Regions from separate parts of the Bradyrhizobium sp. BR2003 genome, predicted to be linked through region 3. Evidence: riboswitches for the same ligand, from Rfam matches in the RefSeq annotation. Region 3 holds a riboswitch; each other region holds the start of a gene.
What was found. Region 3 has a riboswitch for cobalamin ahead of E2I15_RS28925 (DUF1636 family protein). Riboswitches for the same ligand answer to the same signal wherever they lie in the genome.
Positions count from the first base shown of each region.

Region 1 (9,705 bases), on a different contig from region 3:
CGTCCCGGTCTCCACCGGTAGCGCGACGGTGCTGACCACGAGCAACACGGTTGTCAACACCATCGACTATCGCAACACCGGCATCATCCTGAAGGTCTCGCCCCGCGTCAGCGTGAACGGCACCGTGCGGCTCGATGTCGAGCAGGAGATCAGCAACGTTCCCCAAAGCAACGGCAGCACGGTCAACCTGACGCCGACGGTGTCGGAGCGACGGGTCAAGAGCCAGATCTCGGTGGCCAACGGTCAGACCGTGCTGCTGGCCGGCCTGATCAGCGAACAGCAGAGCGGCGCCCGCAATGCGCTTCCGGTGCTCGACCAGATTCCGGGCCTCGGTGACGCCTTCGGACATCAGAGCAACGGCACCCAGCGTACCGAGCTGATCATCTTCATCCGCCCGCAGATCATCCGCAATGGCTCTGACGCCCAGACCGTGGCCGAGGAGCTTCGATCGAAATTGCGCGGCAGCATCGCCACGACATCGACCAATGCGCCGATCACCACCAGCTATCACTGAGCCGGGCAGCAGGATGCGCCGCGTCCTCGCACAACGGACAGGCCTCTCGACTTCGCTTGCGATCGTGCTTTGCGCGATGACCGCCTCTGTCGCGAGCGCCGACAGCGTGGCGCGCGGATCGGCCGCCTTCCATCGCGGCGACTATGTCCGGGCGGCTCGGGAGCTCGCGCCGGCCGCCGAGCGCGGCAATGCACGCGCGCTCGGCATGCTCGGCTTCTTGTATGAGCACGGCTTCGGCGTGCCGCAGGCCTACGCAGCCGCCGCCGACTGCTACTATCGCGGCGCCGTGCAGGGCGACCCGTTCGCGCAAGCCCAGCTCGGCCTGATGTACGACAAGGGTCACGGCGTTCCGACAGATTTCGTGCTGGCCTACAAATGGCTCAATCTGGCCGCGGCCCGCTCGAACGGGCGGCAACGCGACGCCTATCTTCGGTTCCGCGATGCGGTCGCATCCAAGCTCTCGACCTATGAGATCATTGCCGGTCAGCGATTCGCACTGGAATGGGCGCCCGATCGGCCGGCGCCGGACGTGCACCTGACCGTCAAGTAATCGCAGCTTACGCGGGCGTGCGTACGAGGCTCGCGGACACGCGCCTGCCTCGTACCTTCCGCCGCCGCAACCGGCGCCAGCCGATCACGATCCCGCTGATCGAGATAATCGTGCCGACCGCCGACAGCAGCCACACCACGACGTCGCGCGCTGGCGAGATGCGCAGCAGCAGCGGGAAGTCGAGGCTGTGCAGCGCGTTGAACAGCCAGCGGTAGGACCGGCGGCTGTCGTCGCTGCGGTCGAGGACCTCGCCGGTGACGGGCGAGACATGCAACCAGGTGCGGGCGGGATCGTCGAAGCCGATCCGCAGTACCGGCAGCTCGCGCGCCTGGTGCAGCGTGTACCAGTAGGCGTCGGGTTGATCGAGCTGCCGTGCTGATGTCATCGCAGCGCCGGGCATTGCGTGTCGGGCGGCAGCGATGATCTCGTCGCGCGAGAGGGTCATCTGCGCACCGGTCACAGGATCGGCGATGCTACGGCGGCCGTTACCATCGTCGAGCAACATCAACCCGTGTCCGCCGATCCAGACGAAGCGCGCCTCCACCGCCGGCATCGAGGGTGCCGACGGGAAGCTGGCGACGATGTCGGGCGTATCATGGCCGCTGTAGCCGATCGCAATCTCTCGGGTGATGCCGCGAGCGGAGAACGCGCCGCCGGGATTGAGCGACAGCCAGCCGCTGAACATCCAGGTCAAGACGCAGATGCCGCCGATCAGGCCGGCGATGTGATGCCAGGCCATCCAGCCGCGATAGGGCGAGACGACGCCGCTCGCGTAGCGGCGCGTCAGCCGCAGGCGCAAAATGCCGATCCAGAAGCCGGTGACCGCGACGACAAGACAGACACCCGAGATCCACAGCACCACATCCCGCCACAGTGGGCCGTCCTTGCGCAGGACGGTCGGATAGATCCAGTGCGGGATCGCGCCGAGCCAGTTCCAGATACGCTCGCGACGCGTGGTGTCGAGCGCGATCTCGCCGGTACGCGAGGAGACGTAGAGCTCGGTGCCATCAGGGTCGCCGAGGCCGATCAGATAGAGCGGCCGCAACGGATCGAAGCGCGCGGTGACCGACCATTGGTCGCGCGTCACTGTTTCGATCAAGCGTGGCTGCACCGCCTGCGGATGATGGCGTGCGATGGCCAGCGCCTGGTCCGGCGTGATGCGGTCGATCACGCTGCCGTCGATCGCCGAAACCGTGATCGCCTCTCCCTGCCAGCCGGTCACCCGATAGACGGGCGTGTCGTCCATCATCGAAAGCCGCAGGTCACGCGGATAACGCTCCACGCCCGCGATCGCCATCGCACGATCGGGTGCGAGCTGCACCTTGTTCCAGGGAATGACAGGGAGCGCGGCGAGGCGCTCGCTGTCGGTGAGACGCGGAAACGCCACGTACATCATGACGAGGCCGGAGATGAACCACATCGCGAACAGGAGACACGTCGCAATGCCGATCCAGCGATGGACGATATAGAGCCACCGCCGCCCGCGCCGGATCAGAGCGTTGCGCATGGTCAGAACTTCACGTTGACGGACAATTCGGCGGTGCGCGGCATGCCGAGCAGCCATTGCCCGGTGCCGTTCGAGGTCACCGCGTAGACCTTGTCGAGCAGATTGTAGAGGCGGAACGCGACCGTGGTGCGGTCATCCGGCTTCCATCTGATGCCACCATTGACCACGTTGTAGCCCGGCCGCAGCTGGGTGTTGGCAAGATCGGAGTACATCGCGCCGACGATCTGCACGCCGCCATAGACCGACCAGTTAGGTGCGAAATCCCAAGTCAGCCAGACGTTCGAGACCTGCTGCGGCACGTTGACCGGGACATTGCCGTTGTAGCTGACGATCTTGCCGCCGACCACCTGGCTGTTGTTGTCGTATCTGGCGCGCAACAGCGCAAGATTGGCGTCGACGCGCCAGGCGTCGCTCAGCTCGAGCCCGATCGATCCTTCGACGCCGCGCGATGATTGCTGACCGATCTGCAATGCCAGGCCCCCGGTGGGATTGCCGGGGTCGGGAATCGTCAGCCCGGTCTTGACGATCTCGTAAGCGGCCAGCGTCCACTCGCCGCGGCCGCCCCAGAACGACTGCTTGACCCCGATCTCGGTCTGCTTGCCGGTCGCAAGCTGGAACGTTTTCTGCGTGGTCGACAGCGAGATCAGATTGCTGACCGGATCGACGCCGACCGCGTACTGACCATAGAACGCGAGGTTCTTGATCGGCTCGTAAACGAGGCCGGCGCGCCAACTGGTCCCCGATAGCGTCGTCTCGAAACTGTTTGCCGGCGTCTTGTAGTCGGTGCGGTCGACCTCGGGGCGATCATACCTGACCCCGGTGACGAGCGACAATTGATCGGTCAGCGAGAGACGATCCTCGGCGAACAGCGCGTATTGATTGACGATCGCGTTGAAGCCCGGCGTCGTCGCCGTCGTCGTCGCGAAGAACGATCCCGGATCGAACACGTAAGGATTGACCGACGACGCGCCGCCATAGGGCGAGTTGTTGGTGTGGGTGAAGTCGATCCGGTTGACGTCGAACCCGGCGACAAACTGGTTGGCAAGTCCGAACATATGACCGCTGAAGGTCGTATCCATCCGGTTGCCGAGCTGCTTCTGGTCGTGGAAGATTTCGATATAGCTCGTGCGATCGATCAGCTGGGTCTTCGGATTCCAGGTGTAGTTCTCGATGTCGCGCCAGTGCCGCTCGCTGGTCAGGTGATACAGCGTGTTGTTGACCTTGATGCCGTCGGCGACGTCCCACTCGGTCTTGAACTGGGTCCAGCTGTCCTGATAGCGGATCGCGCTATCCAATGCGTTGTAGTTCTTGAAGCGCAGCGCGTCCTGGATCGAGCCGTTGATCAGCGGCGTGCCGAAATAGCGCGACGGACTGCGGTCGCCGTAGTCCTCCGACAGCGTGAAGGCGAGATTGTCCGACGCCTGCACCCGCACGGCAGCGGAGACTACCGCGTTCGAGGTCTTGTCGCGATCGACCCAGCCGTCCGACATGTTGCCGGTGGCGTTGACGCGGTACGACACATTGGGATTGATCGGACCGGTGCTGTCCACCGAGAGCCGCCGCGTCATGTTGCTGTCGAGCGAGACCTCAGCCTCGTTGTAGGGCGTGCTCTGCGGCTTCTTCGGGATCACGTTGATGACGCCGCCGATCGCGCCTTCGCCATACAGCACCGAGGCCGGGCCGCGCAGCACCTCGATGCGCTGCGTCGACCAGGTGTCGTAGGGGAACGTCAGCGTGCCGGAGCCGATATAGAAGCGCGTGCCGTCATACAGCGTCATCACCGAGTTGCTGCCGGCAAAGCCGCGGGTGCTGAACGACAGGCCGCCATTGCCGGGCGCAGGCGTTGCGGTGAACCCGGCCGCGTCCTGGGTGACGGCATCGAGCACGTTATGCTGGCCGCGCTCGGCGATGGTCCGCGCCGTGATGATCTCGACGCTGGCCGGCGTCTGCAGCGGCGTCAGATTGAGACGACTGCCGGTGCCGCCCTGCGTGGTGGCATTGAGCGTCGGCGATGCCGCTCCCGATGCGCCTGACGCCGCGGCGCGCGGCATGTTACCGGCTGGTGCGGCCGTCGCGAGCCTCGGCCGCGGCCGCGCCGCAGCGGCCATGTCACGGCTGCGCGCCGCAGGCTTCGGCTTTGCCGCAGCGGAAGGCGCGACCTCGATCGGATCGAGCCTGGTCGGCGGAGGTGTTCGTGCCGAGCCTTCGGCCGACAGCAGCAGCGATGACAGGGAGCAGACGAGACCGAGGCGCCATTTGCGCGCAACGGGAGAGGACGGAGACATGAAACGACTCGCGGTAACGTGGCACGTCACCGCGAACGCGGACTGGCGCATTGCCCAAAAGGCAGTGCTCCGATCCCACCAGGACGCCCCCGCCCGATGTGCTCGCGTGTGACCACGACTGACGGTAGGTCTCCTGGCTCACGGGTCTTCGCCTGTCGACGCCTTCCCGGGCCTGATAGCCCAGTGGCAAATTGACGAAAGGCTCGCCGTTTACAGTTGCGGGGACAGCTGCGGCATTGGGGTTACCCTCGCACCGCATTCCCTTTTGATCCCCGAAGGGAACCGTCGGCAAAAACGATAGGTGGTGCCGGCAAGGCTGTCAATTCGATGCGATTGTCGCACACATGCTTTGCCAGGTTATGCTGCGGCGATGACACAACGGCATCTGCGGCTGATGCGGATTCCCTCTAGTCCCGTCATCCTGAAGAGCGCGCAGCGGCGTCTCGAAGGGTCGACGGCCACCAGCCGGGCCGTGCATCCTTCGAGACGCGCTCCTTTTAGGATGACGGGAAATGGAGGTTTGCTTCACCCGGCTTCGACGCATCCCTGCATCACCTCATCAATCTCCGCGCCCGACAGAGCGCCCATCTCGGCGATGAACACGATTCGCGTGCGCGGCACGCCGGGCGACGGCACGCCCCCCGCAGCCAAGGTCGCGCGGCCGCCGGCGAGTTGAAACACGGTCAGCCGGCCGGGCTGCTCCACCGTCTCGAACAATCCCTTCGCCCGCGCCAGCTTCGGCGCCAGCCTGCCGATCGCCTGCTGCAAACGCGGCAGCAGCACCGGCCGCTCCGAGGTCCAGCTCAGCGTCTCGAAGCGATCAGACGCCGGCCGTCGTGGCTGGGTCTCGCGCGGCGCCGGCACATGATCGAGATCCGCCGGGAACAGCAGCGCGGCCGGCACCTCGCCATGCAAGGCATCGACCACCACGGCCGCCGGACGCACCGCGCGCACGGCGTCGCGGATCGCGGCACGCGCGGCGGCATCGGCGAGATCGACCTTGCTCAGCGCCACCACGTCCGCCGCCCGCAGCTGCGAGCGCAGCAGCGCATCGTTCAGCATCGCCGCAGGCTGCGTCGCGTCGACCACGCAGAGCACGGTCTCCAGCGGCGCCTCCTTCCAGATCACGGGATCCATCAGGTTGCGCACGATGTCGGCGGGATCGGCGATCCCGCTGGTCTCGATCACGATGAATTCGGGACGCGGATCACGCCGCAGCAGCGTCGCGAGCGTGCGCAGCAGGTCGCCCTCCAGCGTGCAGCAGATGCAGCCATTGCTCAGGCTGACCACGCCGTCGCCGGCGCCCGCGATCAGCTCCGCGTCGATATTGATCGCGCCGAAATCGTTGACCACGGCGGCGATGCGCCGCCCTTGCGCATGCGCCAGCAGATGGTTGACGACCGTGGTCTTGCCCGCCCCGAGGAAGCCCGCGACCAGCAGGATCGGGACCGGCACCTCAGCCCCCGGTGACGGGCCGGCGCACCGGCCGGCCGGGACGCGCCGCGACATCGAGCACGCCATCGCTGATCAGCGGCTGGCCGCTGACCACGAGATGCCGCACGCCCTCCGCCGGACGATTCATCGCGGAGAAGGTCGCGCGGTCGCTCAGTGTCTCGAAGTCGAACACCACGACATCGGCGTCGGCGCCGGCCTGCAGCCTGCCCTTGGCCCGCATCGCCGGCGTGCTCGCCGACAGGATCTCGGCCGGGATCAGCGCGCATTTGCGGATGCCCTCGAGCAGCGACACTTTCTTGCGCTCGCGCACCCATTCGCGGATGAAGCGGGTGAAGCAGCCCGCCGAGCGCGGATGCGAGGTGGCATCGTCGGGCAGCGGCCAGGCGTCGCCGCTGTAGGCGCGGCCATCCGACAGCGTCCACGGCATCGCGTCGGAGGCGATCGCGCCGCCCGGATACAGCACCGCCATGTCGAGCAGATCGCGATGATGCGCGTTGTTCTCGATGTCGAGCACGTGCCACAGCACCAAGGTCGAGGGCTCTTCGGCCTGTGCCGCCAGCAGCTCCTCGCGGCTGCCGAAACGGTGACCATCGGTCACGCGCTGCACCGAATCGTAGCCGAGGCCGTTGCGCTCCTCGAATTTCGGATCGCTGAAGAAGGTCGCCGCCAGCACGGTCGAGCCGGTGCCGTAGGGATAGGCCTCCACCGTGATCGGCAGGCCCTGCGCCTGCGCTTTCGCGATCAGCGCGACACAGCGTTCGATATCCGTCTTGCTCGACGAGTTGAAGTGGCAGATGTGCATGTGCGCGCCGGTGGCGCCGGCATAACCGATCAGGCGGATATAGGCTTCCGCCGCGCTCTCTGGATCGATCCGCGACATGTAGGCGACGTGGGTGAAGGTCGGCACCGCATGATCGGCCGCGAGCTGGCACACCGCGGTCAATTCCTGCACGCCGGCGCCCGGCGCATAGGCGTTGAGAATGCCGATGCCGATACCGCCCTCGTTCAGGCCGATCGCGAGGCGGTCGAGGATGCCTCCGACCTCGCCTTCGGTCGCGACGTTCTCGATCCAGCGGCGATCGCGCATCGCGGCGCCAAACGATTCCAGCGAGCTCTCCGAATTCGAGCCGGTCATCGCGCCGATGCGCGCGAAGGCCCAGTTGGCGGCAGCGCCGTAGTTCAGCACCCTGCCCTTCTCGGCCTGGCGCTTGTACCAGGACGCGACCGGCAACACGCCGGCCTCGAGGTCGAGCGAGGTCGTCACCCCGTCGAACGCCTGCATGCGATCGGCCGGAATGGTCTGGCCATGCGCGTGCAGGTCGATGAAACCCGGAGCCACCACGAGCCCGGTCGCGTCGATCTGCCGCTCGGCCCCGCCGAGGCCGCTGCCGACCGCGGCGATCTTGCCGTCGACCACAGCGACATCGCCGATCGCGTCCATCCCGCTGGCCGGATCCACCACCCGGCCGCCGCTGATCACCAAGCCACCCATCTCGCCACTCCCCGCATTCCGAAACCGACCGGTCTCCTGTCGAGCACAGAGAAGCGCATCGCACTGGTCGCAGCAAGCCGGCCAGGGTTGTGGCGACATGCTGTGACGGAATATCCGCCGCGCCGTGATGGCGATTGCAGAGTGAGGCCCTTCCTACGTTCCGGTTGCACGCCGCGGCGCCAGCCCGCGCCAGAGATCGAAGCCGGGCTTCACGCGGCTCGCCACGAGTTTCGGCGGCGTGCGGTCGTTGGCGATCGCCGCCTCGACCGCGCGCTTGAGCCTGACATTGTCGATCTGCGCCAGGAACCGCCGGATGACGCCCTCCTGATCCGCGCCTTGAGCGGAGATCGCCGCGCACAGCTCCGCGGTCGTCCTGCGGAAGAAATGGAAGGCGTCATCGGCCGCGCCGCCCAGCCGGTCGACCTCGCCGGCCACACCGAGCGCGTGCATCCGATCGTCGTCGTCGAGCGTCACTGCGAAGCGCAGCACGGCAAGCTGCCAGGCACGGAGCAGCTTGCTCTCCGGTTCGGTCGCATTCTCGCGCATCAGTCGAACACCCCGCGCGCCTGACCTCCTTCGGCTGCCGAGGGAGGTCGGGCGCGGCGCGACTATCCTTGCGCGGGAATAGGTTTTCGAGGGGAGCGCGCGCGCGATCGCATAGGAATCGCATAGGCGGAGCGCGCCGCGGCCCAATTCGCTCAGATTCCCTCGAACTGCAGTCGGGCCAGCCGGGCGTAGAGGCCGCCCGCGGCGACCAGCTCGGCGTGGGTGCCCTGCTCGACGATTCTGCCCTGGTCCATCACCAGGATACGGTCGCAGGACAACACGGTCGCCAGCCGATGCGCGATCACCAGCGTGGTGCGGTGGCGCATCAGTTCCTCCAGCGCGGTCTGCACCAGCGTCTCGCTCTCGGCGTCGAGCGCCGAGGTCGCCTCGTCGAGCAGCAGCAGCGGCGCATCGCGCAGGATCGCGCGCGCGATCGCGATGCGCTGGCGCTGGCCGCCGGACAGCGTCACGCCGCGCTCGCCGAGCTGGGTGTCGAAGCCGCCGGGCAGCCGGCGCAGGAATTCGGTGGCATGGGCGAGATCGGCGGCGCGCTCGACCTCGGCATCGGTGGCATCGGGCCGGCCGAACCGGATGTTCTCGCGGGCGCTTGCGGCGAACACCACGGAATCCTGCGGCACCAGCGCGATGCGCGCACGCACCTCGCCCGGATCGGCCTGCCGGATCGGCACGCCGTCGAGCGAGATCGTGCCGGACTTCGGATCGTAGAAGCGCAGCAGCAGATGGAACAGCGTGCTCTTGCCGGCGCCGGACGGACCGACGATCGCGACCTTTTCACCCGATCGCACCTCCATCGACACGCCATCGACCGCGAGCGCGTTGGGCCGGGTCGGATAGGCGAAGCTGACATGGTCGAAGCCGACATCGCCGCGCGCCGGCTGCGGCAGCGCGCGCGGCGAAGCGGGCGCCGCGATCTGCGGCCTGACGCGCAAGATCTCGAACAGCCGCTCGGCAGCGCCCGATGCGGCCGAGACCTCGCCCCAGACCTCGCTGAGCTGGCCAAGGCCGCTCGCGGCGAACGCCGTGTAGAGGATGAACTGGCCGAGCCGGCCCGGACTGATGGTTCCGACCAGCACGTCGTGCGAGCCGACCCAGAGGATCACGACGACGCTGGCGAACACGATGAAGATGACGATCAGCGTCAGCACCGCGCGCGCCTTGGTCGAGCTGCGCGCGGCCTGGTAGGCCTGCTCGACCTCGCCGGCAAAACGCGTCCTGGCGAGCCGCTCGCCGGTATAGGCCTGCACGGTGCGGATCGCATTGACCAGCTCCGAGGCATAGGCGCTGGCATCGGCCAGCGTGTCCTGGGCGGTGCGCGACAGCCGCCGCACCCAGCGG
Region 1 covers NZ_SMYJ01000032.1:325,191-334,895, forward strand. Annotated here, with positions in the region: gene gspD (type II secretion system secretin GspD) at 1-514, shown strand, start outside; gene E2I15_RS28160 (tetratricopeptide repeat protein) at 591-1,064, shown strand; gene E2I15_RS28165 (PepSY-associated transmembrane domain-containing protein) at 1,072-2,571, opposite strand; gene E2I15_RS28170 (TonB-dependent receptor) at 2,574-4,856, opposite strand; cobalamin riboswitch at 4,963-5,158, opposite strand; gene E2I15_RS28175 (CobW family GTP-binding protein) at 5,382-6,311, opposite strand; gene E2I15_RS28180 (amidohydrolase family protein) at 6,313-7,803, opposite strand; gene E2I15_RS28185 (hypothetical protein) at 7,957-8,349, opposite strand; gene E2I15_RS28190 (ABC transporter ATP-binding protein/permease) at 8,502-9,705, opposite strand, start outside.
Region 1: another riboswitch for cobalamin. It lies ahead of E2I15_RS28170 (TonB-dependent receptor); the one in region 3 lies ahead of E2I15_RS28925 (DUF1636 family protein).

Region 2 (9,705 bases), on a different contig from region 3:
AGCGTCATGCCACGCCTCCGCCGAGCGCGCGGCGTTCGCGCATGATCAGATAGAGGAAGAACGGCACGCCGATGATCGAGGTCAGCACGCCGACCTTGATGTCCGATGTCGAGGGGATGACGCGCACCGCGATATCGGCGGCGAGTAGCAGCGCCGAACCGGTGAGCGCGCTCGGCACCAAGAGCCGCGCCGGATCGTGACCGATCAGCGGACGCATCAGATGCGGCGCGACGAGGCCGATGAAGCCGATCGTGCCTGTCACCGCGACCGCGCCGCCGACGCCGAGCGCCACGCCCGTGATGACGAGTAGCCGCAACCGTCCGACATCGACGCCGAGGCTCTGCGCCGCCTCCTCGCCGAGCGTCAGCGCGCGGAAGGCGCTCGCCTGGCTGAGCAGGATGGCGGCGCCCGCGACGATGAAAGGCAGTGCCAGCACCACGTGCTGGAAGCTGCGGTCTTCCAGCGAGCCGAGCAGCCAGAACGCGATCTCCAGCACCACGAAGGGATTGCTGGAGAGGTTCATCACCAGCGCGGTTGCCGCCCCGGCAAAGCTCGAGATCGCGAGCCCCGCGAGGATCAGGATCAAGAGCCCGGCATTGCGGCCGGCGATCGCAAGCAGCGCGAACACCGAGCCGAAGGCGGCGATGATCGCCACGACCGGCAGCGCGTAGGAGCGCACATCGGCGAGGCCCAGCGCGATCACCAGCACCGCGCCGAAGGCCGCCGATTGCGGCGCGCCGAACAGCGACGGCGAGGCCAGCGGATTGCGCAGCAACCCTTGCAGCGCCGCGCCGGACAGCCCGAGAATAGCGCCGATCGCGAATGCCAGGATGGTGCGCGGCAGGCGGATCTCGCGCACGATCACCTGCGCCACATCGCTGCCGCCGCCGAACAGCGCCTCGATCACCACGAGCGGCGACAGCCGCACCGGCCCGATGCCGAGCGAGATCACCAACAGCAGGATTACGAGCGCAAGCAGCGCCGCGGTGGCGCCCCACCGGCGTCGCGCCGCGACCTCGGCCGCCAAGGCAAAATCCTGCACGCTCATTGAATCCATGCTCTTACAGCGATCGCCGTGGCAGACAAGCGACACTCGACAAAAACCGTGGCCGCCCGACTGCCGCCGGATTGACTTTGCTGCCCGGCCGAACCCTAGATGAACATGACGGTTCTTTCATGAGATGAAAAGGGAATGCGGTACGGGGAAACTCCCCCAACGCCGCGGCTGCCCCCGCAACTGTATGCGGTGAATCCTTCGTCACAGGCCACTGGGAATCTCGGTCCTGGGAAGGCGACGAAGGGTAACGACCCGCGAGCCAGGAGACCTGCCGTCAGCCGTGGTCACACGCGAGGATGCCGGTCGGGGAGTACAGGCATGAGCTTCACCTGATGCTGCAAGCACGATGGTGAGACTGGTTCGCGGTGACGTGCCACCGACGTTACCGAGGCCTCGCTTATGCTCTCCTTCCCTAGCCATCGGCGGCACCGCGCGCTTCTGCTCGCGTCGACGATGGTCGCGCCGGCAATCCTTGTCTCCACCGCGCGGGCGCAGCAGGCGCCCGCTCCCGATCAGCTGCCGGCGATCGAAGTCACCAAGCCGGGTGACCAGAACGTCACGCGCGCCAGGCCGGCCGCCGACGAAGCTCCGGCGCCGCGCCGCCCGGCGCCGGGCACCGCGCAGAGCAACAATACGGGCAGCGGCAGCGGATCGGGCACGACAGGGACCGGCGTGGCCACCGGAACGGGTGGCACCGGCGGCGGCCGCCAGTTCGCCGGCATTGTCGGCTCCTCCTCGGCCGTGATCACCGCCGACGACATCGCGCATTCGCCGGTGCAGTCGCTGCCCGAGATCCTCGCGCAGGTGCCGGGCGTGCAGCTGCAGACGCCCTATGGCGGGCCGAATGGCGCCAAGACCTCGGTCGACCTGCGCGGCTTCGGCGCATTCGCGACCGACAACACCCTTTTCCTGCTCAACGGCCGCCGCCTCAACGACGTCGACAAGGCCGGCTTCGACCTCACCACGATCCCGCTCGATTCCATCGAGCGGATCGAGATCACGCGCGGCAACAGCGGCGCGGTGCTTTACGGCGACAACGCGGTGGGCGGCGTCGTCAACATCATCACCAAGACCGGCGTCGGGGGCCCGCCGACGACGATGCGGGCCGAGGCCGGAGTTGGCTCGTTCAACACCCGCATGGCCGCGGTCTCCGCGGCGCTCAATTCCGGACCGTGGTCCACCTCGTTCTACGGCAACGGCATCAAGTCCGACGGCTACCGCGTCAACAATGCGCTCGACCAGCGCAACGCGGTCGGCAACATCAATTACACCACGCCTGATCTCACCGCCTTCCTCACCGTCACCGGCAGCGACCAGAAGCTCGGCCTGCCCGGCGGACGGCTGGTCGATCCGTCGATCGGCGTCAACGAGCTGCTCACCGATCGCCGCGGCGCCGCGACGCCGTTCGACTATGCCAACCAGCAGACCGCCAGCGTCACCGCCGGCTTCACCAAGACACTGATGAACGGCGTCGACCTGATCGTCGACGGCGGCTGGCGGCAGCGCGAGACGCAAAGCGGCTTCTTCGGCACGGTGCCGACCATCAGCTCCGCGTCGACCTACAATGACGCCGCGCTGCAAACCTGGTCGCTCACGCCGCGGCTGAGCGTCAAGAATATGATGCTGGGGATGCCGTCGACGATCCTGACCGGCATCGACTATTACGATTCGACCTTCCGCGAGGCGCGCGGCGCCTATGAGGGCGTCGACCCATTCCACATCTACAATATCGAGCAGCAGAGCGTGGCCGGTTACTGGCAGCACACGATCGGGGTGCTGCCGACGACCGACTTCTCCTACGGCGCGCGTGTGCAGAACATCAGTGTCTCGGCGCGCGATCGCTACGACCCGAACGCGCCGTTCGCGTTCGACGCGCAGGCGGCGCCGCTCGACAGCAACGAGACGCAATACGCGCTGCATGTCGGCGTCGAGCATCGCCTGACCGACACCTTCTCGGTGTTCGGCCGCGCGGCCCGCGCATTCCGCACGCCCGATGTCGACGAACGCGTCGCGTCGGGTCCGTCATTCGATCCGCTGACCTTTGCCCCGATCCCGCAGACCTTCCAGCTCAAGACCCAGACCTCGCAGGATGTCGAGGGTGGCTTTCGCGTCAGGACCAACCGCTTCCAGGTCCAGACCAGCGTCTATCTGATGGATCTCGATAACGAGATCCATTTCAACCCGGTGCTGTTCTTCAACACCAACCTCGATCCCACCCGCCGCTACGGCTCGGAGACCAGCGCGTCGCTGAGGATCAGCGACGGCGTGACCCTGCGCGGCGGCATGGCGATCACCCGCGCGGTCTTCCGCGAAGGCATGTGGGCCGGCAACGACGTGCCGCTGGTGTCGCGCTATACCGGCAATCTCGGCGTCACCTGGAATATCTGGCAGAACTATCTGGTGTTCGATGCCACGGTGCGAGCCTGGAGCGCGCGCATCATGGACAACGACCAGGCCAACACCCAGAGCCGGATTCCCGGCAACGCCACCGCCGATATCAAGCTGAGCGGGCAGTATGACCGCTTCTTCTGGTCGCTGAGCGTGAACAACCTGTTCAACGCGCTCTATTACGACTACGCCATCGCGAGCACGTTCACGGAGGGCCGCTTCTCGGCCTATCCGCTGCCCGGCCGCACCTACATGGTAAAGGCCGGTGCGACGTTTTAGAGCTATCCGGTGTGGCGGGGTGTGCCCCCGCCGTACCGTCTCATCACGTTACAAGCGTCCGCAAACTGGCGTAGAATTCCGCCAGCTGATTTGACCCGTGCAGGGGAAACCCATGGCCAAGGCCGGAAAGACGAGCAAGGACGGCGCCAAGACCAAAGACAAGACCGACGATAAGTCGAAGAAGCCTCAGCCGCCCGCAGCGCTGCAGGACGATGACTATTACGAGGATGGCGACATCGCCACGCCGAAGCTCGACCGTTACGGCAATGATGACGAGCCATTGTGAGGCGCGGCAGAGGTCCATCCAAATGTCCCGGGCGCAGCTGCGCGCCGGGTTGCGGGCGGCGGCCTCGTAGCTTGCGAGCTACCGAGCCCGGCTCATCGTCGCCAAGCAGACATTAGGTCGCAGCGGAGTCATGGGCTGGCCCCTCTTCCGGATTGGTTGCCGTGCTAGGCTCCGTATGGACGCCGGGTCCTTGCTTGGGGGGCGGTGCCATGAGGTTTGCGAAGGCGGTGCTCACGGTTCTTCTGCATGATCGCGTCGACGTGCGACCCGTCCAGTGCGCAACAAGCCCCCAGGAAGGTAGGAATCCTCGTCAACGGCAGCCCGTCTCCGCTGTTCGACTCCATCAAGAAGAACCTTCTGAGCGACTTCGCCGACCGCGGCTATCTCGAGGGACGCGACATCGTCATCGAGCCGCGATTTGCCGACTCGAAGCTCGAGCGCCTTCCGGCCCTCGCAGGCGGCCCGGGCCGTGGGCGTCGAGATCCCACCCTAGCTCTTGAAGCGCGCGGACAAGGTCCTGCAGTGAGTTCGCACTGAGGGATACTATCGAAAATCGCCGTTTTCGATCGCCTTGATACTGCCGCGATCGAGCAGATGCGCACCAAAACCACCGCGCGCCAGCGATGAGGCGATCTGCGGTGATGCCAGCAGCAACGCCGTGGTCATTGCAAGCGGCACGGCACTGAGCCAGTCGAGCCGCACCGGCGTCAGCTCTTCGCTGCTTCCCCGATAGTGCCCTTCGCCCGTGGCGATGCGGCCGCATTCCCGGATCAGGTCACGCCGCGTGCCATCGCGCGATGCGCTGCCGAGCAGCGCCTGCATCGCCAGATGCGTCCGCACCCCCGCGCGCCCCTCGGCGAGCGGCGCCGGGGTCTCGCCGCGCGAGACGCGCAGCAGCAAATCGACCAGATCGACGCCCGACTGAAAGGCGTTCATCGGCTCGACCAGCCGCGGGTTGCAGTCGATCAGCAGCGGCGTTGCGCTGTCGAGCGGCATGATGACGTCGACCGAGAGCGCGCCGTGCCAACCAAGATGCGCGCCGATGGTCTCGAGGCCGGCGCGGATCGCCGGCCGGCTCACGCTCTCCTTGATCGCCTCGCCGCCGCCGACACCGGCCGCAATCTGGCGGTAGGCATGGAAGCCGACAAGCGTGCCGTGGCAGAACACCGACTGCGCCTTCTCGACCGTGCCGGTGATCAGGTCCTGCGCCAGCACCTCGCCGGCAAAATCGTCCGCGGACTCGAGGTCGTAGAGCGCGCGATTGAGATCGCCGGTATCGCGCACGAACCAGACGCCGCGGCTGGCGGTGCCGACCGACGTCTTGACCACGGATGGAAACCGCACTGCCTCGCGCAACTCCTCGGCCGAGTTCACGATCCGGGTCGCTGGCTGCGGCAGGCCGAGCCGGTCGAGCAGACGGCTGAAGCCGGCCTTGCTGTGCACGGCGCGATAGCTGGCGAAATCCGGCAGCGCGAGGCCGGTACGTGATGCCAGCCCCGCCGCGGCGCGAGCGAACAGAAAGCCCTGTTCATGGGTCGGCAGCAGTACATCGAAATGCCGCGAGGCCAACAGGCGCTCGACGAAGCGCAGGAAGCCGGCCGGATCTGACCGCAGCGGCGGACAATGGTGGTATTTGCGGACAAAGCGGGAGTAGCGCGCCAGGCACCAGCGCGAGGGGTCGCAAACCTCGACGTGATGGCCGGCCAGCCCCAGGATCGTGATCGCCTCCCGGCCGGAGGTGCTGGAGCCCTCTGACACAAGCACCTGGAGCGGCTTTTTGGCGTCGATCATGGCCGATCATCGCCGTGCCGCCGCGCTTTGTCGCCGCATTTAATGCCGCATGTGTCGATCCGGCACGCCCGCGCCGGGGGCAGCCATGCGCCCGCGTTCATGGACAATTAGCGGCCAATCTCTATTTTCGGCGGGCCCTGCCGGGCATTTTGTTTGACGCGTTTTCTTCACGCGAGCCGGTACCCACTTCGCTTGAAAACGCTATGGAACTGGGGTTTTCGACGACATGGTCGACGTTCTGGCCGCACCGCAGCAAGCGAAAGCCGACAGCGCGCTGCGCACGCTGACCGGGATTTCGGTCGCCCATTGGGTCAGCCATTTCCATATCTTCGTGCTGCCGATGCTGTTCCCGTTCCTGAAGCAGCAGCTCGGCGTCGGCTATGTCGAACTCGGCCTGGCGCTGACGGTGTTCGCGGTGGTCTCCGGGCTGACCCAGGCGCCGATCGGTTACCTCGCCGACCATATCGGCGCGCGCAAGATCCTCTTGATCGGACTGACCGTCGGCGGTTGCGCGCTGATCGGGCTCGGCCTGCATCTCAGCTATACGTCGCTGATCGTCTGCGCGGTGCTGCTTGGCCTCGCCAATAGCGTCTATCATCCGGCTGATTATGCAATCCTCTCGGCTCATATGGACGAGGCGCGGATGGGCCGCGCCTTCTCGATCCACACCTTTGCCGGCTTCCTCGGCGGCGCGGTTGCGCCCGCGATCATGGCGGCACTCGTCGCCTCGATCGGCGGCCTCGGCGCGCTGATCGTCGCCGGCGCGGTCGGTCCGCTGGTGGCGCTGTTCCTGATCGTGCTCGGCATTCCCGATGCCGGCGCCAACAAGAACAAGGCAAAGGACGACACGGCATCGAAGGCGAGCGTGATCACGCCGGCGCTGATGGTGCTGACGGCCTTCTTCACGCTGCTCAGCCTGTCGACTTCGGGCATCAACAATTTCGGCGTGGTCGCACTGATGGGCGGTTACGGCGCGTCGTTCTCGACGGCCAATATCGCGCTGACCGCGTTCCTCGGCGCCAGCGCGGCCGGCGTGCTCGCCGGCGGCTATCTCGCCGACTGGACCCACCGCCACAGCCAGGTCGCAGCGGCTTGCTTCGCGGTCAATGCCGCCCTCGTGCTGCTGATTGCGCTGCTCAACCTGCCGCCGGTGGCGCTCACCCTGGCGATGGGGCTCGCCGGATTCCTCGGCGGCGTGATCGCGCCGTCCCGCGACATGATGGTGCGCAACGCGGCCCCGCCCGGCGCCGCCGGCCGCGCCTTCGGCATCGTCTCCACCGGCTTCAACTTCGGCGGTATCGTGAGCCCGCTGCTGTTCGGCTGGATCATGGACCAGCACATGCCGCACTGGGTGTTCGGCACATCCGTGGTGTTCATGGTGCTCACCGTGCTGCTTGCTCTGGTCACCGAGCGCAAGCCGCAGGCTTTGGCATATCAGGCCGAGACCGCCAGCCCGCGCGCCTGACGCACGAACGTCGTGCGTGCGGCGCGGTCAATCCGACCGTCGCGACAGCACCTGCTTCAGGAGCGGCTCGATCCGCGACAGCTCATCGAGATGGACCGCCGACAATTCGGCGAGATGATCGGCCGCACGGCCGGTTAGTTTCAGCAGCACGCGCCGCTGGTCGGCGGGATCCAGTACGCGCTCGACCAGCCCGGCATCGGACAGGCGGTCGACCAGTTCGACCGTGGTGTGGTGACGAAGCCGCAGCCGCTCGGCCAGGTCACCGACCGCAACCGGCCCGCCGCCCGGATAGCCCCTGATCGCCAGCAAGGCCTGATGCTGCCGCGGCGTCAGGCCCGCGGCCTTCGCGGCATCCTGGCTGAACTCAAGAAAGCGGCGGATCAGATAGCGAAATTGCGACAGCGTCTCGTAATCGGCCTGGCTGGGAACCCGCTTTGGGTCCTGCCGCGGCGATTTCGACGGTCCTTTCAACGCTGCCATTCGATGTCTCCCGCTTGTAATTATATCGCAATGCGATATGACGCCTCGCGTCCACTTCACCCGAGCCTTACGCCACCAATGAGCGTCATTTCCACCAAATCGAGCGCCGCCGCCAAGACCAGTGCCAAGACCAACGCCAAGACCAACGCCAAGACCAACGCCAAGATCGGCGACAAGGCCAGCCACCTCCTGAGCGACTTCACGACCGATCCCCGCGTCGTGGTGATCTCGGCGATCGCCGTGTTCGTCTCCGCCGCCGGCGTGCTGGCCGGTGCGGGACTGCTGCAGCTGATCAAGCTCGCCACCAACATCGCCTATTTCGGCCAGTTCAGCTTCGCCGACCTGAAATTGCAGGATTCGCCGCTCGGCCTCTGGACCGTGCTGGTGCCGGTCGGGGGCTCGCTGATCATCGGGCTGATGGCGCGTTTCGGCAGCGAGAAGATCCGCGGGCACGGCATTCCGGAAGCCATCGAGGCCATCCTGCTCGGCCGTTCCCGGCTCAACCCCAAGGTGGCGATCCTGAAGCCGTTGTCGTCGGCGGTGTCGATCGGCACCGGCGGCCCGTTCGGCGCCGAGGGCCCGATCATCATGACGGGCGGCGCGATCGGCTCGCTGATCGCGCAGATGCTCCCGGTCAGCGACAACGAGCGCAAGACCCTGCTGGTGGCCGGCGCCGCCGCCGGCATGACCACCGTGTTCGGAACGCCGATCGCCGCGATCATGCTCGCGGTCGAACTGTTGCTGTTCGAATGGACGCCACGCAGCTTCATTCCCGTCACTGTCGCCGCCGTGGTGGCGGCGGTCGGGCGCACCTTCCTGCACATGCCCGCGCCGCTGTTTCCGTTCACCGGCGGCGTCGACATTTCGGTGCTGCAGCTCGGCGCCTGGATGCTGATCGGAATCCTCTCGGGGCTGCTGTCGGGCGTGCTCACCCAACTGGTCTATGGCTGCGAGGACATCTTCCTCAAGCTGCCGATCCACTGGATGTGGTGGCCGCTGATCGGCGGCCTGGTCGTCGGCCTCGGCGGGCTGATCGAGCCGCAGGCGCTCGGCGTCGGCTACGACAACCTCGCGTCGATGCTGAGCGGCGACGTCGTGCTGAGGGCCGCGCTGCTGCTGCTCGTGGTGAAAGCCGTCATCTGGTCGGTCGCGCTCGGCTCGGGCACGTCGGGCGGCGTGCTGGCGCCGCTGCTCATCATGGGCGGCGCGATGGGAACGGCGCTGAGCGGCTATCTGCCCGAAGCGAGCCCTGGCTTCTGGGCGTTGCTGGCGATGGCGGCGACGATGGGCGGCACGATGCGCTCGCCGCTGACCGCGACCTTCTTCGCCGTCGAGCTCACCGGCAACACCCACGTGCTGTTGCCGCTGATCGCAGCCTGCGGCACCGCGCATGGCGTCACGGTGCTGCTGATGCGGCGCTCGATCCTGACCGAGAAGGTGGCGCGGCGCGGCCATCATCTGGTGCGCGAGTACCGCGTCGATCCGTTCGCGCTGACCCGCGTGCGCGACGTCATGACCAAGGCGGTCGAGACCGTCGCCGACAGCATGACGCTGCACGGCGCGGCCGCCTTCCTGACCAACCCGAAGACAGCTCACCCGAGCTTTCCCGTCGTCGACGCCAGCCATCACGTGCTCGGCGTGATCGACCCGCCCTCCGTGCTGCGCTGGCGCCGCGCCGGCAAGCATCGCACCGCGACGCTCAAGCAGCTGCTGGCCGGCAGCAAGATCACCGTCGCCTATCCCGACGAATATCTCGACCGGCTTGCCGACCGTCTGATGCAGGTCAACGTCTCGCATCTGCCTGTGATCTCGCGCGAGGATCAGCGCCTCGTCGGCTATATCGGCTGGAAGGACCTGATGCGGGTGCGCGCCAGGCTGCAGGCCGAAGAGACCCAGAAGACCGCGTTCTTCGGCGCGCGCTAGCTTCGCGGCGATTCGCCCGGCGGAACAAATTTCCGC
Region 2 covers NZ_SMYJ01000025.1:281,057-290,761, forward strand. Annotated here, with positions in the region: gene E2I15_RS18865 (ABC transporter ATP-binding protein) at 1-8, opposite strand, end outside; gene E2I15_RS18870 (FecCD family ABC transporter permease) at 5-1,048, opposite strand; cobalamin riboswitch at 1,150-1,347, shown strand; gene E2I15_RS18875 (TonB-dependent receptor) at 1,511-3,724, shown strand; gene E2I15_RS38775 (hypothetical protein) at 3,837-4,010, shown strand; gene E2I15_RS18880 (hypothetical protein) at 4,257-4,547, shown strand; gene E2I15_RS18885 (ATP-grasp domain-containing protein) at 4,554-5,801, opposite strand; gene E2I15_RS18890 (MFS transporter) at 6,028-7,266, shown strand; gene E2I15_RS18895 (MarR family winged helix-turn-helix transcriptional regulator) at 7,294-7,746, opposite strand; gene E2I15_RS18900 (chloride channel protein) at 7,825-9,669, shown strand.
Region 2: another riboswitch for cobalamin. It lies ahead of E2I15_RS18875 (TonB-dependent receptor); the one in region 3 lies ahead of E2I15_RS28925 (DUF1636 family protein).

Region 3 (9,705 bases):
CGCGAGTGCCGGTACCTTGATATCACCAAGCGTGCAGATGACGGCATTGCCGGCCGGCAGCCGCGCGCGCGTAATTCCTTCCGACACCATGCGCGCGTCGCAGAGGATCGGCGCGCCATCCTGCAAGGCGGCTCGCGCGCGCGCAGCCATGCCTGGTGTGAAGCGCACATGTGTTTCCAGGCCCACCATGCCGGCGGCATGGATCATGCGCACGACCACCGGCTCTTCGTCCGGCGTGAAGCGGGCGAGGTCGGCCTCGGAGCGAATGGTGGCAAAGGACTGGCGATAGATCGTCGCACCGTCGGTCTCGTAGACGTGCGGCATCAATGGCCTCCCGTCAGCACGGAGGGATTTACGACGAGGTATGAACTGGTCAGCCCTCGGATGACCGGCGCATCCCGCGTCGTGCCACGGCGGATCAGATCAAAGCCGTCGTCTGTTCCAACGAGGGTAACATCCGCAGAACCGGAATGGGCGCAGCCCTTGGCGCAGCCGGAGACGTGAAGCCGCGCATCGGGTGGGATATGCCGCGCGAGCGCCGATGCCAGCATACGCGTATCCGCATGCGCCTCGCCGCAGCGCGGTGCGCCGCTGCAGGCGACCACGCGCAGCCTGGGATCACCGGCTTCAGTCACGAGTTCCGACCCACGGCGCATCTCGCGCATCCCCTCCACCAGCATCATCCGCCACGGCGTCATGCGAAGAGCCTGCGCACACCCGGCAAGATCGCCGAGCGTCTGGTGCGGCATCTGCCCGAAGACGACGCCAACCATCGCGCCCGCCGGATAGAGGCCAGGCGCAGGGTCCGCCGATCGGACCAGGGGCTCGGCATCGCCGCGAAGTGTCTCGGGAACGCTCGCGCCGCCGGCGAGATGAGCCGCCATCCGCCGTTTCTCACCCCTGGCTCCGCCGGAGGCGACGAACCACTCGGCCAGTGCCAGCGCCGCCTGCACAACCTCGCTCCGCCTGACCGAAAGCCCGCGCTGTGCGCCATCGGCACGTACCAGCAGTTCGCCGCTGCGATCGCGCTCGATCCTGATATCGGCGGATGCACCCGCCAGCATCCGCGCATTGCCGTCATCGATTGCGAAGCCGAACTTGGTTGGAAGATCAAGCGAAGCACTGGCAAGCCCCTGCTCAAGCTCGGTCGCAAGCGAGCGCGTCTCGTCGGCGGCAGTCCAGAACGGCGTCACCAGAATGTTGCGCTGCGCCTCGGCAGTCGAGTCTGCGTCCAGCAACCCGAGCTCAGCGAGCCCATCGACCAGGGGCGGATAACCTTCATCGCTGACGCCGCGGATCTGGAGATTGGCGCGGCTGGTCAGGTCGATCAGGCCGTTGCCGTATCGCGCCGCCAGCTCGGCGATTCCCGCACCCTGCGCCGCATCCAGCCGTCCGGCGCGCGGGCGAATGCGCACCACGAGGCCGTCGCCCGATAGCATCGGCCGCAGCGCGCCGGGACACCAACCCTTGACCGCAACCGCGCTCATGAGGCCTCCTGCAACGCAGCCGCAATCGAATTGCGCCGCGTCTGCCACAGCGAGGCTTCATGCAATCTCGTGAAGCAGGTCTCGATCGCCGCCAGTGCCGCCGGATTCTCGCGCGCCATGAAGCCGCGAACCTCGTCATTGCCGAGCGTCGCATCGTAGTAGAGATCGAAGAGATGCGGCGGCACCGCGCCGGCGAGATGGGCGAACGCCGCCATGTGCTCCAGCGTCGCCGAGATCTCGGCGGCGCCACGGAAGCCATGGCGCATCATGCCCGCTATCCAGGCAGGGTTGGCGGCGCGCGCCCGCACCACGCGCGAGACTTCTTCGGTCAACGCGCGGGCATGCGGCCGATCCGGCCGCGTCGCGTCGAGGTGATAGAGCGCCGGGACTTTTGTGCCGAGGCGCCGGGCCGCCGCCGCGACGCCGGCCTCGTGCGCGGCATAGTCCGCAGCCAGCAGCAGATCGGTCTCCGGCAGATCCTGGGTGTGAACAAAACTGTCCGCGGCCGCGAGCCGCGCCTCGATGCCGGCGCGATCGGGCCGCATCTCGCCGTCGGATGCGAGAGCCCATGACGATGCCGACAGCCAGGCTTCGCCGGCCGCCTCGCGCGCCTCCGCCGTGAAGACATCCGGCATCGATGCAATGCCAACGCCATAATATCCGGGGCGAGGACCGAACACGCGCGAGATGCGCTGCCGGTAAGGGTTCTCGTCCGCCTCATCACAGCGTTCGGACAACGCCTCCGCCGCGGCTTCGAACAACTGGGCCAGCCCTGAGAAGACGTCGCGGAACAGCCCCGACACGCGCAACGTGACGTCGATGCGCGGCCGGCCGAGCTCCGCCGGCGCGATGATGTCGTAGCCCGCCACCCGTCCCGATCCATGATCCCAGCGCGGCGCGATGCCCGCGAGGTGCAGAGCCATCGCAAAATCCTCGCCGGCGGTGCGCATCGTCGACGAGCCCCAGAGGTCGACCACGAGTCCCTTCGGCCAGTCGCCGTGATCCTGCAAATGACGGCGCAGCAGTTCCTCGGCAAGTTTCACACCCTGCGCATGTGCCGACGGCGTCGGCACCGCGCGCGGATCGACCGCAAACAGATTGCGTCCGGTCGGCAGCACATCGCCCCGTCCACGCCAGGGCGAGCCCGACGGCCCCGGCGCCACGCGCCGCCCCGCGAGCGCATCGCGCAGCGCCGCCCTCTCCGCCTCGCCGCAGGCGCCCTGCCCGAATATATGCAGGCCGTCGCCGAACTGGCTTTCCTTGAGATCGCAGACGAAACGATCGATCTGCGGAATGGCCTCGGCCGCGGAGACCGACGCGGCGAGACCGAGATCGTCTTCCAGCCCGGCGAGGCGCGCTTCGTCGCGGATCGCGGCGATCAGGCGCTGCCGCCGCGCCGGATCGAGACCATCGGCAGTCGAATACTCATCGAGCAAGCGCTCGAGACGGCGCAGGCCTTCCGGCACCACGGCCTGTGCCAGTGGCGGCGGCAGGTGGCCGATCGTCACGGCACCGATCCGGCGTTTGGCCTGAGCCGCCTCGCCGGGATCGTTGACGATGAAGGGATACACAACAGGCAGATCGCCGATCAGCGCCTCCGGCCAGCATGCGGATGACAGCGCAACCGACTTCCCCGGCAGCCATTCCAGCGTGCCATGCGCGCCGATGTGGACGACGGCATCGATGGCCCGCTGCCTGAGCCACAGATAGAACGCGACATAGGCGTGACGGGGCGTGCGCGCCAGATCGTGATAGTCGGCGTCGCGCTGCCCCACCTCACCACGCTCCGGCTGGACGGCGACGACCGATTTGCCGCAGCAGATCGCCGCGAAATGAAATGCGCCGTTACGGCAATCGGGATCGTCTTCCGGCGCGCCCCATGCGCGGCTGAGATCGTCCTGCAGTTCTTGCGGAAGGCCGGAAAGCGCCGCGCGATAGTCGGCGACGTTCCACGTCAGTTTCCGGCGCAACAGCACGTCGCCCAGCGACTCCACCGGCTCAACATCAAATCCCGCGGCCGCGAGATCCGTCAGCAACACCTCGACCGAAGCCGGCGCATCGAGGCCGACGGCATGCGCGATCTGATGCGGACGGCCAGGATAGTTCGAGAGCACCAGCGCAAGCTGCTTCTCTTGCGCCGGCTTGCTGGCGAGCCGATGCCAGGCTGCGACGCGCGCGGCAATTGCCGCGACACGCTCGGCGTCCGGTCGATGCGCAAGATGCGCGAATTGCAGCTCGGGATCGCGCTCACCAGGCGACTTGAAGCTCACGACGCCCGCGAACAGGCGGCCGTCGACCTCCGGCAGCACCACATGCATCGCGAGATCGCCGGGCGAGAGCCCGCGGAGCGACAAGGCCCAGTCCTCGCGCCGCGCCGTCGACAAAGCGACCTGGAACACCGGGCACGATGCAGCGTCGAACGGCGTCGTGCCGTCGTCACCGGCCGCAGAGAACGCGGTCGCATTGACGATGGCCGCTGGAACGCATTGCGCGAACTGGACACGCAGCCAATCGGCCACGCCCGCCGCCTTCAGCGAGGTGACGAACACGCCGTGCGCATCGAAACCCCTCTCGCGCAGTGCATCGATCAAGGCATCGACCGGCGCCGTGTCGCCGGCCGCGAGATAAGAACGATAAAACGTCACCAGCACGCGCGGCCGGCCATCCGGTGCCGGCAATGCCGCGATGGCACCGCGCCGCGAATCGTAGGCGCCGATCTCGGGAAGATCGATCTCGCCGACCACAGGCCCGGCATAAAGTCCGGACGCCAGGGCCAGTTGCGCGATCACGGCCTGCGCGGCAACGGGGCCGCCCTTGTCGCACAGCACCTTGAGACGGCGCAGCGTCGAGACCGGCAAGGTCGAGAATTCATCCAGCCGCAGATCGTCGCGGCCATCGGCCGGCAGCACCACCAGGGCAATGCCGCGCTCCTTCGCCAGTCGATGCACCGCGGCCAGCCCGTATGACCAATAGGGCTCGCCGCCGATCAGCCGAACCAGGATGCCGCGGGCGTGCGACAGCGTCCGCTCGATATAGGTATCCACCGACAGCGGATGGCGCAGCTCCGCGAGATTGGCAAGCCGCAGCGACGGCAACGCAGCGCGGCCGCGCCGCCAGCCGGCCGCGAAGGCAGCAATATCGCTGTCGGAAAACGACAACACCACGAGATCGGCCGGATCCTGGCCGAGGTCCCTTGGCGTCGCGGTCTCCTCAAGGCCGCGGCTCTCGCGGAAGACGACGTGCATCAGACACCAAGCCGTGCCCTGATCGCGGCTTCATCGATGTCGGCATGTTCGCCGATCACGACGAGCTTCGACTGCCGCGCCCGGGCGCCCCAGGGCATGTCGAACTGATGCCGCACCCGCTCGCCGACCGATTGCACCAGCAGCCGCATCGGCTTGCCCTCGACCGCGATGTAGCCCTTGGCGCGCAGCACATTCTGCTCGCGCGCCAGTCCCTTGATCGAGGCGACCAGCGCGTCGACATCCGAAACTTCCGGAAGATCGATCACGACGGAATTGAAATCGTCGTGCTCGTGTTCCTCCTCGCCATCGTGATGCGACGGCCGCGCCGCGAGATCGTTTTCCGCCGCCGCCTCGAGGCCGAGGATCACGCGCGCGTCGATCGTGCCGTCGACGACGGGCAGCATCGGCACCTCGCGCGGCATCTCGGCCGCGATCACCGCTTTCGCTGCCTTGATCCCCTCCGCCCCGGCGAGATCGGCCTTGGTCAGCAGCACGAGATCGGCACAGGCGATCTGGTCCTCGAACACTTCGGACAGCGGCGTCTCGTGGTCGAGATTGTCGTCCGCTGCGCGCTGCGCGTCCACCGCGGCCGGATCAGGCGCAAACCGGCCGGCGGCGACAGCCTCGGCATCGGCCAGCGCGATCACGCCGTCGACCGTGATCCGCGAGCGGATCTCCGGCCAGTCGAACGCTTTCAGCAGCGGCTTCGGCAGCGCGAGCCCCGAGGTCTCGATCACGATGTGATCGGGCTTCACGTTCCGCGCCAGCAACTGCTCCATCGCCGGGATGAAATCATCGGCGACGGTGCAGCAGATGCAGCCATTGGCGAGCTCGACGATGTTCTCGGCCGGACAATTGGCGTCGGCGCACGACTTCAGGATGTCGCCGTCGACGCCTTCGCTGCCGAACTCGTTGACCAGCACCGCGAGCTTCTTGCCGTTGGCATTGCGGATCAGATGCTGGATCAGCGTCGTCTTGCCGGAGCCGAGAAAGCCGGTCACGACCGTGACCGGAATTTTGGCGAGCGTGGTCATTCTGCGGCCTCCGGCACGACGGCGATGGGTGGAATGCGGGCGAGCGATTGCTTGCGGAAGATTTCCGGACGGCTGCGCCACGGCACGATGCCGTCAGGCGCCGCCGCATAGGCGGAGGCACCGGCGATCACATCCGCGGCATTATCAGCGGATAAGCGGCCGTAGACATAGGACCACCGCCCCGGCGCGCTGAGCGCGACCGAGCAACCCTGGCTGCAGGCCGACAGGCATGCGACGGGAACCAGATTGACGTCATCGGGCACGCCGGCCTCGACGAGCGCGGCATGCAGGCGCGCACCGGGCGCGAGCTCACCTTCCGCCGGCGTCTGGCCGGCGCGGCAGGTGATGCAGACATGAAGTGTAACGCTCATCGCCCTTCCTGGATTGACAGCGGGAGCGATGAGGCACACGAACCGATTTTGGACAGGTTCGTTCCCCGTCGCGGAACACCCCGTCCGCCGGTCTCACAACATGCTGCGTTGGCAGGTCTCCCGGCTTGCGGAGCAGGTTTTACCCTTCGATGCCCACCTTCCCGACTCCATATGGAATCAGTGGCTTGGGTATCTCTCCGGTCACGGTCGCGGGGGCGGCTGCGCTTCGGGCGAACCTTGCGGTCATCGCCCTATCGCATTCCCTCTTCGCCTGTCGTAGGACAGGAACCAACGCAGGACCACCATTCGTCCAAGCCTCGCACTTGTCAAGCCGAAGGAACGTGATGACTTCAGATGGAAACGACGCTGCGGACGGCGCCGTCGGCACCGATTCTTCACTGGATGCGCGGCACGCGGACAAGATGGCGAAAAAGAAGGCCGCCCGCGACCGCATCATGGCGACCAAGAGCGGTGAAAAGGGCCTGATCATCGTTCATACCGGCGCCGGCAAAGGAAAATCCTCCTCCGCGTTCGGCATGATCGTGCGCTGTGTGGCGCACGGCTTTCCCTGCGCAGTGGTGCAGTTCATCAAGGGCGCCTGGGATACCGGCGAGCGCCGCCTGCTCACCGGGCATTTCGGCGATCTCTGTCAATTCCATGCGATGGGCGAAGGCTTTACCTGGGAGACGCAGGATCGCGCCCGCGACATCGCGGCAGCGCAAGCCGGCTGGGAAAAGGCCAAGCAGCTGATCGCAGATCCGAGCCTGCGCATGGTCGTGCTCGACGAGATCAACATCGCGCTACGCTACGATTATCTCGCGATTGCCGATGTCGTCGACTTCCTGACGACGTCGAAGCCGCCGATGACCCATGTCGTGCTCACCGGGCGCAACGCCAAGGAGGAGCTGATCGAGATCGCCGATCTCGTCACCGAGATGACGCTGGTGAAGCATCCGTTCCGCTCCGGCATCAAGGCCCAGCCGGGCGTCGAGTTCTGACAGACATCACCATGGCGCGCGCATTGATGATCCAGGGAGCAGGTTCCGACGTGGGCAAATCGCTCATCGTCGCCGGCCTTGCGCGCGCCGCCCGACGGCGCGGCCTGCGCGTGCTGCCGTTCAAGCCGCAGAACATGTCGAACAACGCGGCGGTGACCGTCGACGGCGGCGAGATCGGCCGCGCGCAGGCCTTGCAGGCGCTCGCCGCCGGCGTCGAGCCGCACACCGACATGAACCCGGTGCTGCTCAAGCCCGAGAGCGATGTCGGCGCCCAGATCATCGTGCACGGCAAACGGATCGCCACCGCACGCGCGCGCGAATATGCCGGCATGAAACCGTCGCTGATGGCCGCGGTGCTGGAGAGTTTTGCGCGCCTGAAGGCGCGCGCCGATCTGGTGCTGGTCGAGGGCGCCGGCAGCCCCGCCGAGATTAATTTACGCAAAGCCGATATCGCCAATATGGGCTTTGCACGTCGGGCTGACGTGCCCGTGGTGCTGGTCGGCGACATCGACCGCGGCGGCGTGATCGCGCAGCTCGTCGGCATCAAGACGGTGATCGATCCCGACGATGCCGCGATGATCCAGGGCTTTGTCATCAACAAATTCCGCGGCGATCCGACATTGTTCGATGATGGCTACCGCCTGATCGAAGAGCGCACCACCTGGCACGGCTTTGGCGTGCTGCCCTGGTTCGTCCGCGCCGGCGAGCTTCCGGCCGAAGATGCGCTCGGGCTCGGCGAGGCGCGCAAGCCGGGCCAGCGCAAGATCGCATTCCTTGCGCTGTCGCGGATCGCCAATTTCGACGACCTCGATCCGCTCAAGCTCGAGCCTGGCGTCGATCTCGTGATGGTACGTCCGGGCGAAGCCATCCCGGGTGATGCGAAGCTCGTCATCCTGCCTGGCTCGAAATCGACCCGCGGCGATCTCGCCTTCCTGCGCACGCAGGGCTGGGACATCGATCTCTTGGCCCATCATCGCCGCGGCGGCCATGTCCTCGGCCTGTGCGGAGGCTACCAGATGCTCGGGCAGAGCGTCGCCGACCCCGATGGGATCGAGGGTCCTGCCGGCGAAACGCGCGGCCTCGGGCTGCTCGATGTCACGACTGTCATGAGCGAGCAGAAGACCCTGACCCGCGTCAGCGCAGTGCATGCTGCGACCGATCAACCGATCAGCGCCTACGAAATCCACATCGGACGTACCGACGGCCCGGATCGCAGCCGGCCCTTCGCATCGCTCGACGGCGCAGCCGAAGGTGCCGTTTCCAGCGACGGGCGCGTTCACGGCAGCTATCTGCACGGCCTGTTCGCCTCGGACGAATTTCGCAAGGCTTTCCTCGCGCAACTCGACATCGCGGCGGCTGATCAGCCCTACGGCGCCAGGGTCGAGAACGCGCTCGATGCGCTTGCCGAGCACATCGAGACCCATCTCGATGTCGAAGGCCTGCTCGCGCTGGCGCGTTAAACGGACAGCACGGCGGAAAGACGCGACCATTCGGCCTCGCTGCCCGGCAAGCCCAGCCGCAACCACCCCGGCTTCTGCCGGAAAACCCGCGACCAGATCTGGCCGCGGGCAAGCTTCTCCTGCGCGGCCAGCGCATCGCCGACTTCATAAAGACGAAACAGCGGCGTGCCGCCGAGCAGCGTCCAGCCCTGCGCTCGCGTCGCCGCGTCGAGCCTGACGCAGTCGTCCGCGAGCCGCGCGGTTGTCGCCTTTGCCCAGTCGCGATCGAGCAACGCGCGTCGTCCGATCGCAATCGCGGCGCCCGAAACCGGCCATGGGCCCGCCATTGCGGCAAGCGCGGCGATGTCCGCCTCGCTGCCGATCGCGAAGCCGAGGCGCAGGCCGGCAAGTCCGTAAAACTTGCCGAATGAGCGCAGGATCAGGAGCCCCGCGCGTCCTGCTTCCGGTGCAAGAGACAGGTCAGGAACGGCGTCCGCAAAGCTCTCGTCGATGACGAGCCGGCCAACGCGCGGCAACAGGGCCAGCAACTCCTGCCGATCGTGGCGTTGTCCATCGGGATTGTTCGGATTGACGACGACGGCAATGTCCGCTCCCGCGAGCGCGGCGAGATCGGACATCTCGGCGACGTCCCAGCCGGCGGCCGACAACACCGCGGCATACTCATTGTAGGTCGGCGCCAGGATCCGCGCCCGGCCGCGAGACGCCAGATGCGGCAGCAACTGAATGGTGGCCTGCGCACCGCCCATCGCCACCATCGGCGCGTCGGTGGCATAGGCCTGCCGCGCGGCGTCGTGCAGCGATTCAAGATCGGATCGCGACGGCAACGCGCTCCAATGCCGCGGCTCGACATCGACCAGGGGATACGGCACCCGATTGATCCCGGTCGACAGGTCGATCCATTCGTCCGCGGCGCCGCCGAAGCGCTGCTGGGCGACATCCAGATTCCCGCCGTGCTCACGCATGCGCCGCTCCTTCACGCCAGCGCCACGAACGCCGCAGCCAACAGCATCATGGCGTAACGATAGAGTTTCAGCCCGGTGAGGACGTCAGCACCAGCCGGATCGCGCGCCCCCTCGTTCAGCCAGGGTTCATCGGCGATGCGACCGTGAT
Region 3 covers NZ_SMYJ01000034.1:86,830-96,534, forward strand. Annotated here, with positions in the region: gene E2I15_RS28905 (precorrin-8X methylmutase) at 1-324, opposite strand, end outside; gene cobG (precorrin-3B synthase) at 324-1,487, opposite strand; gene cobN (cobaltochelatase subunit CobN) at 1,484-4,732, opposite strand; gene cobW (cobalamin biosynthesis protein CobW) at 4,732-5,766, opposite strand; gene E2I15_RS28925 (DUF1636 family protein) at 5,763-6,137, opposite strand; cobalamin riboswitch at 6,231-6,445, opposite strand; gene cobO (cob(I)yrinic acid a,c-diamide adenosyltransferase) at 6,482-7,135, shown strand; gene E2I15_RS28935 (cobyric acid synthase) at 7,147-8,595, shown strand; gene cobD (threonine-phosphate decarboxylase CobD) at 8,592-9,557, opposite strand; gene cbiB (adenosylcobinamide-phosphate synthase CbiB) at 9,569-9,705, opposite strand, start outside.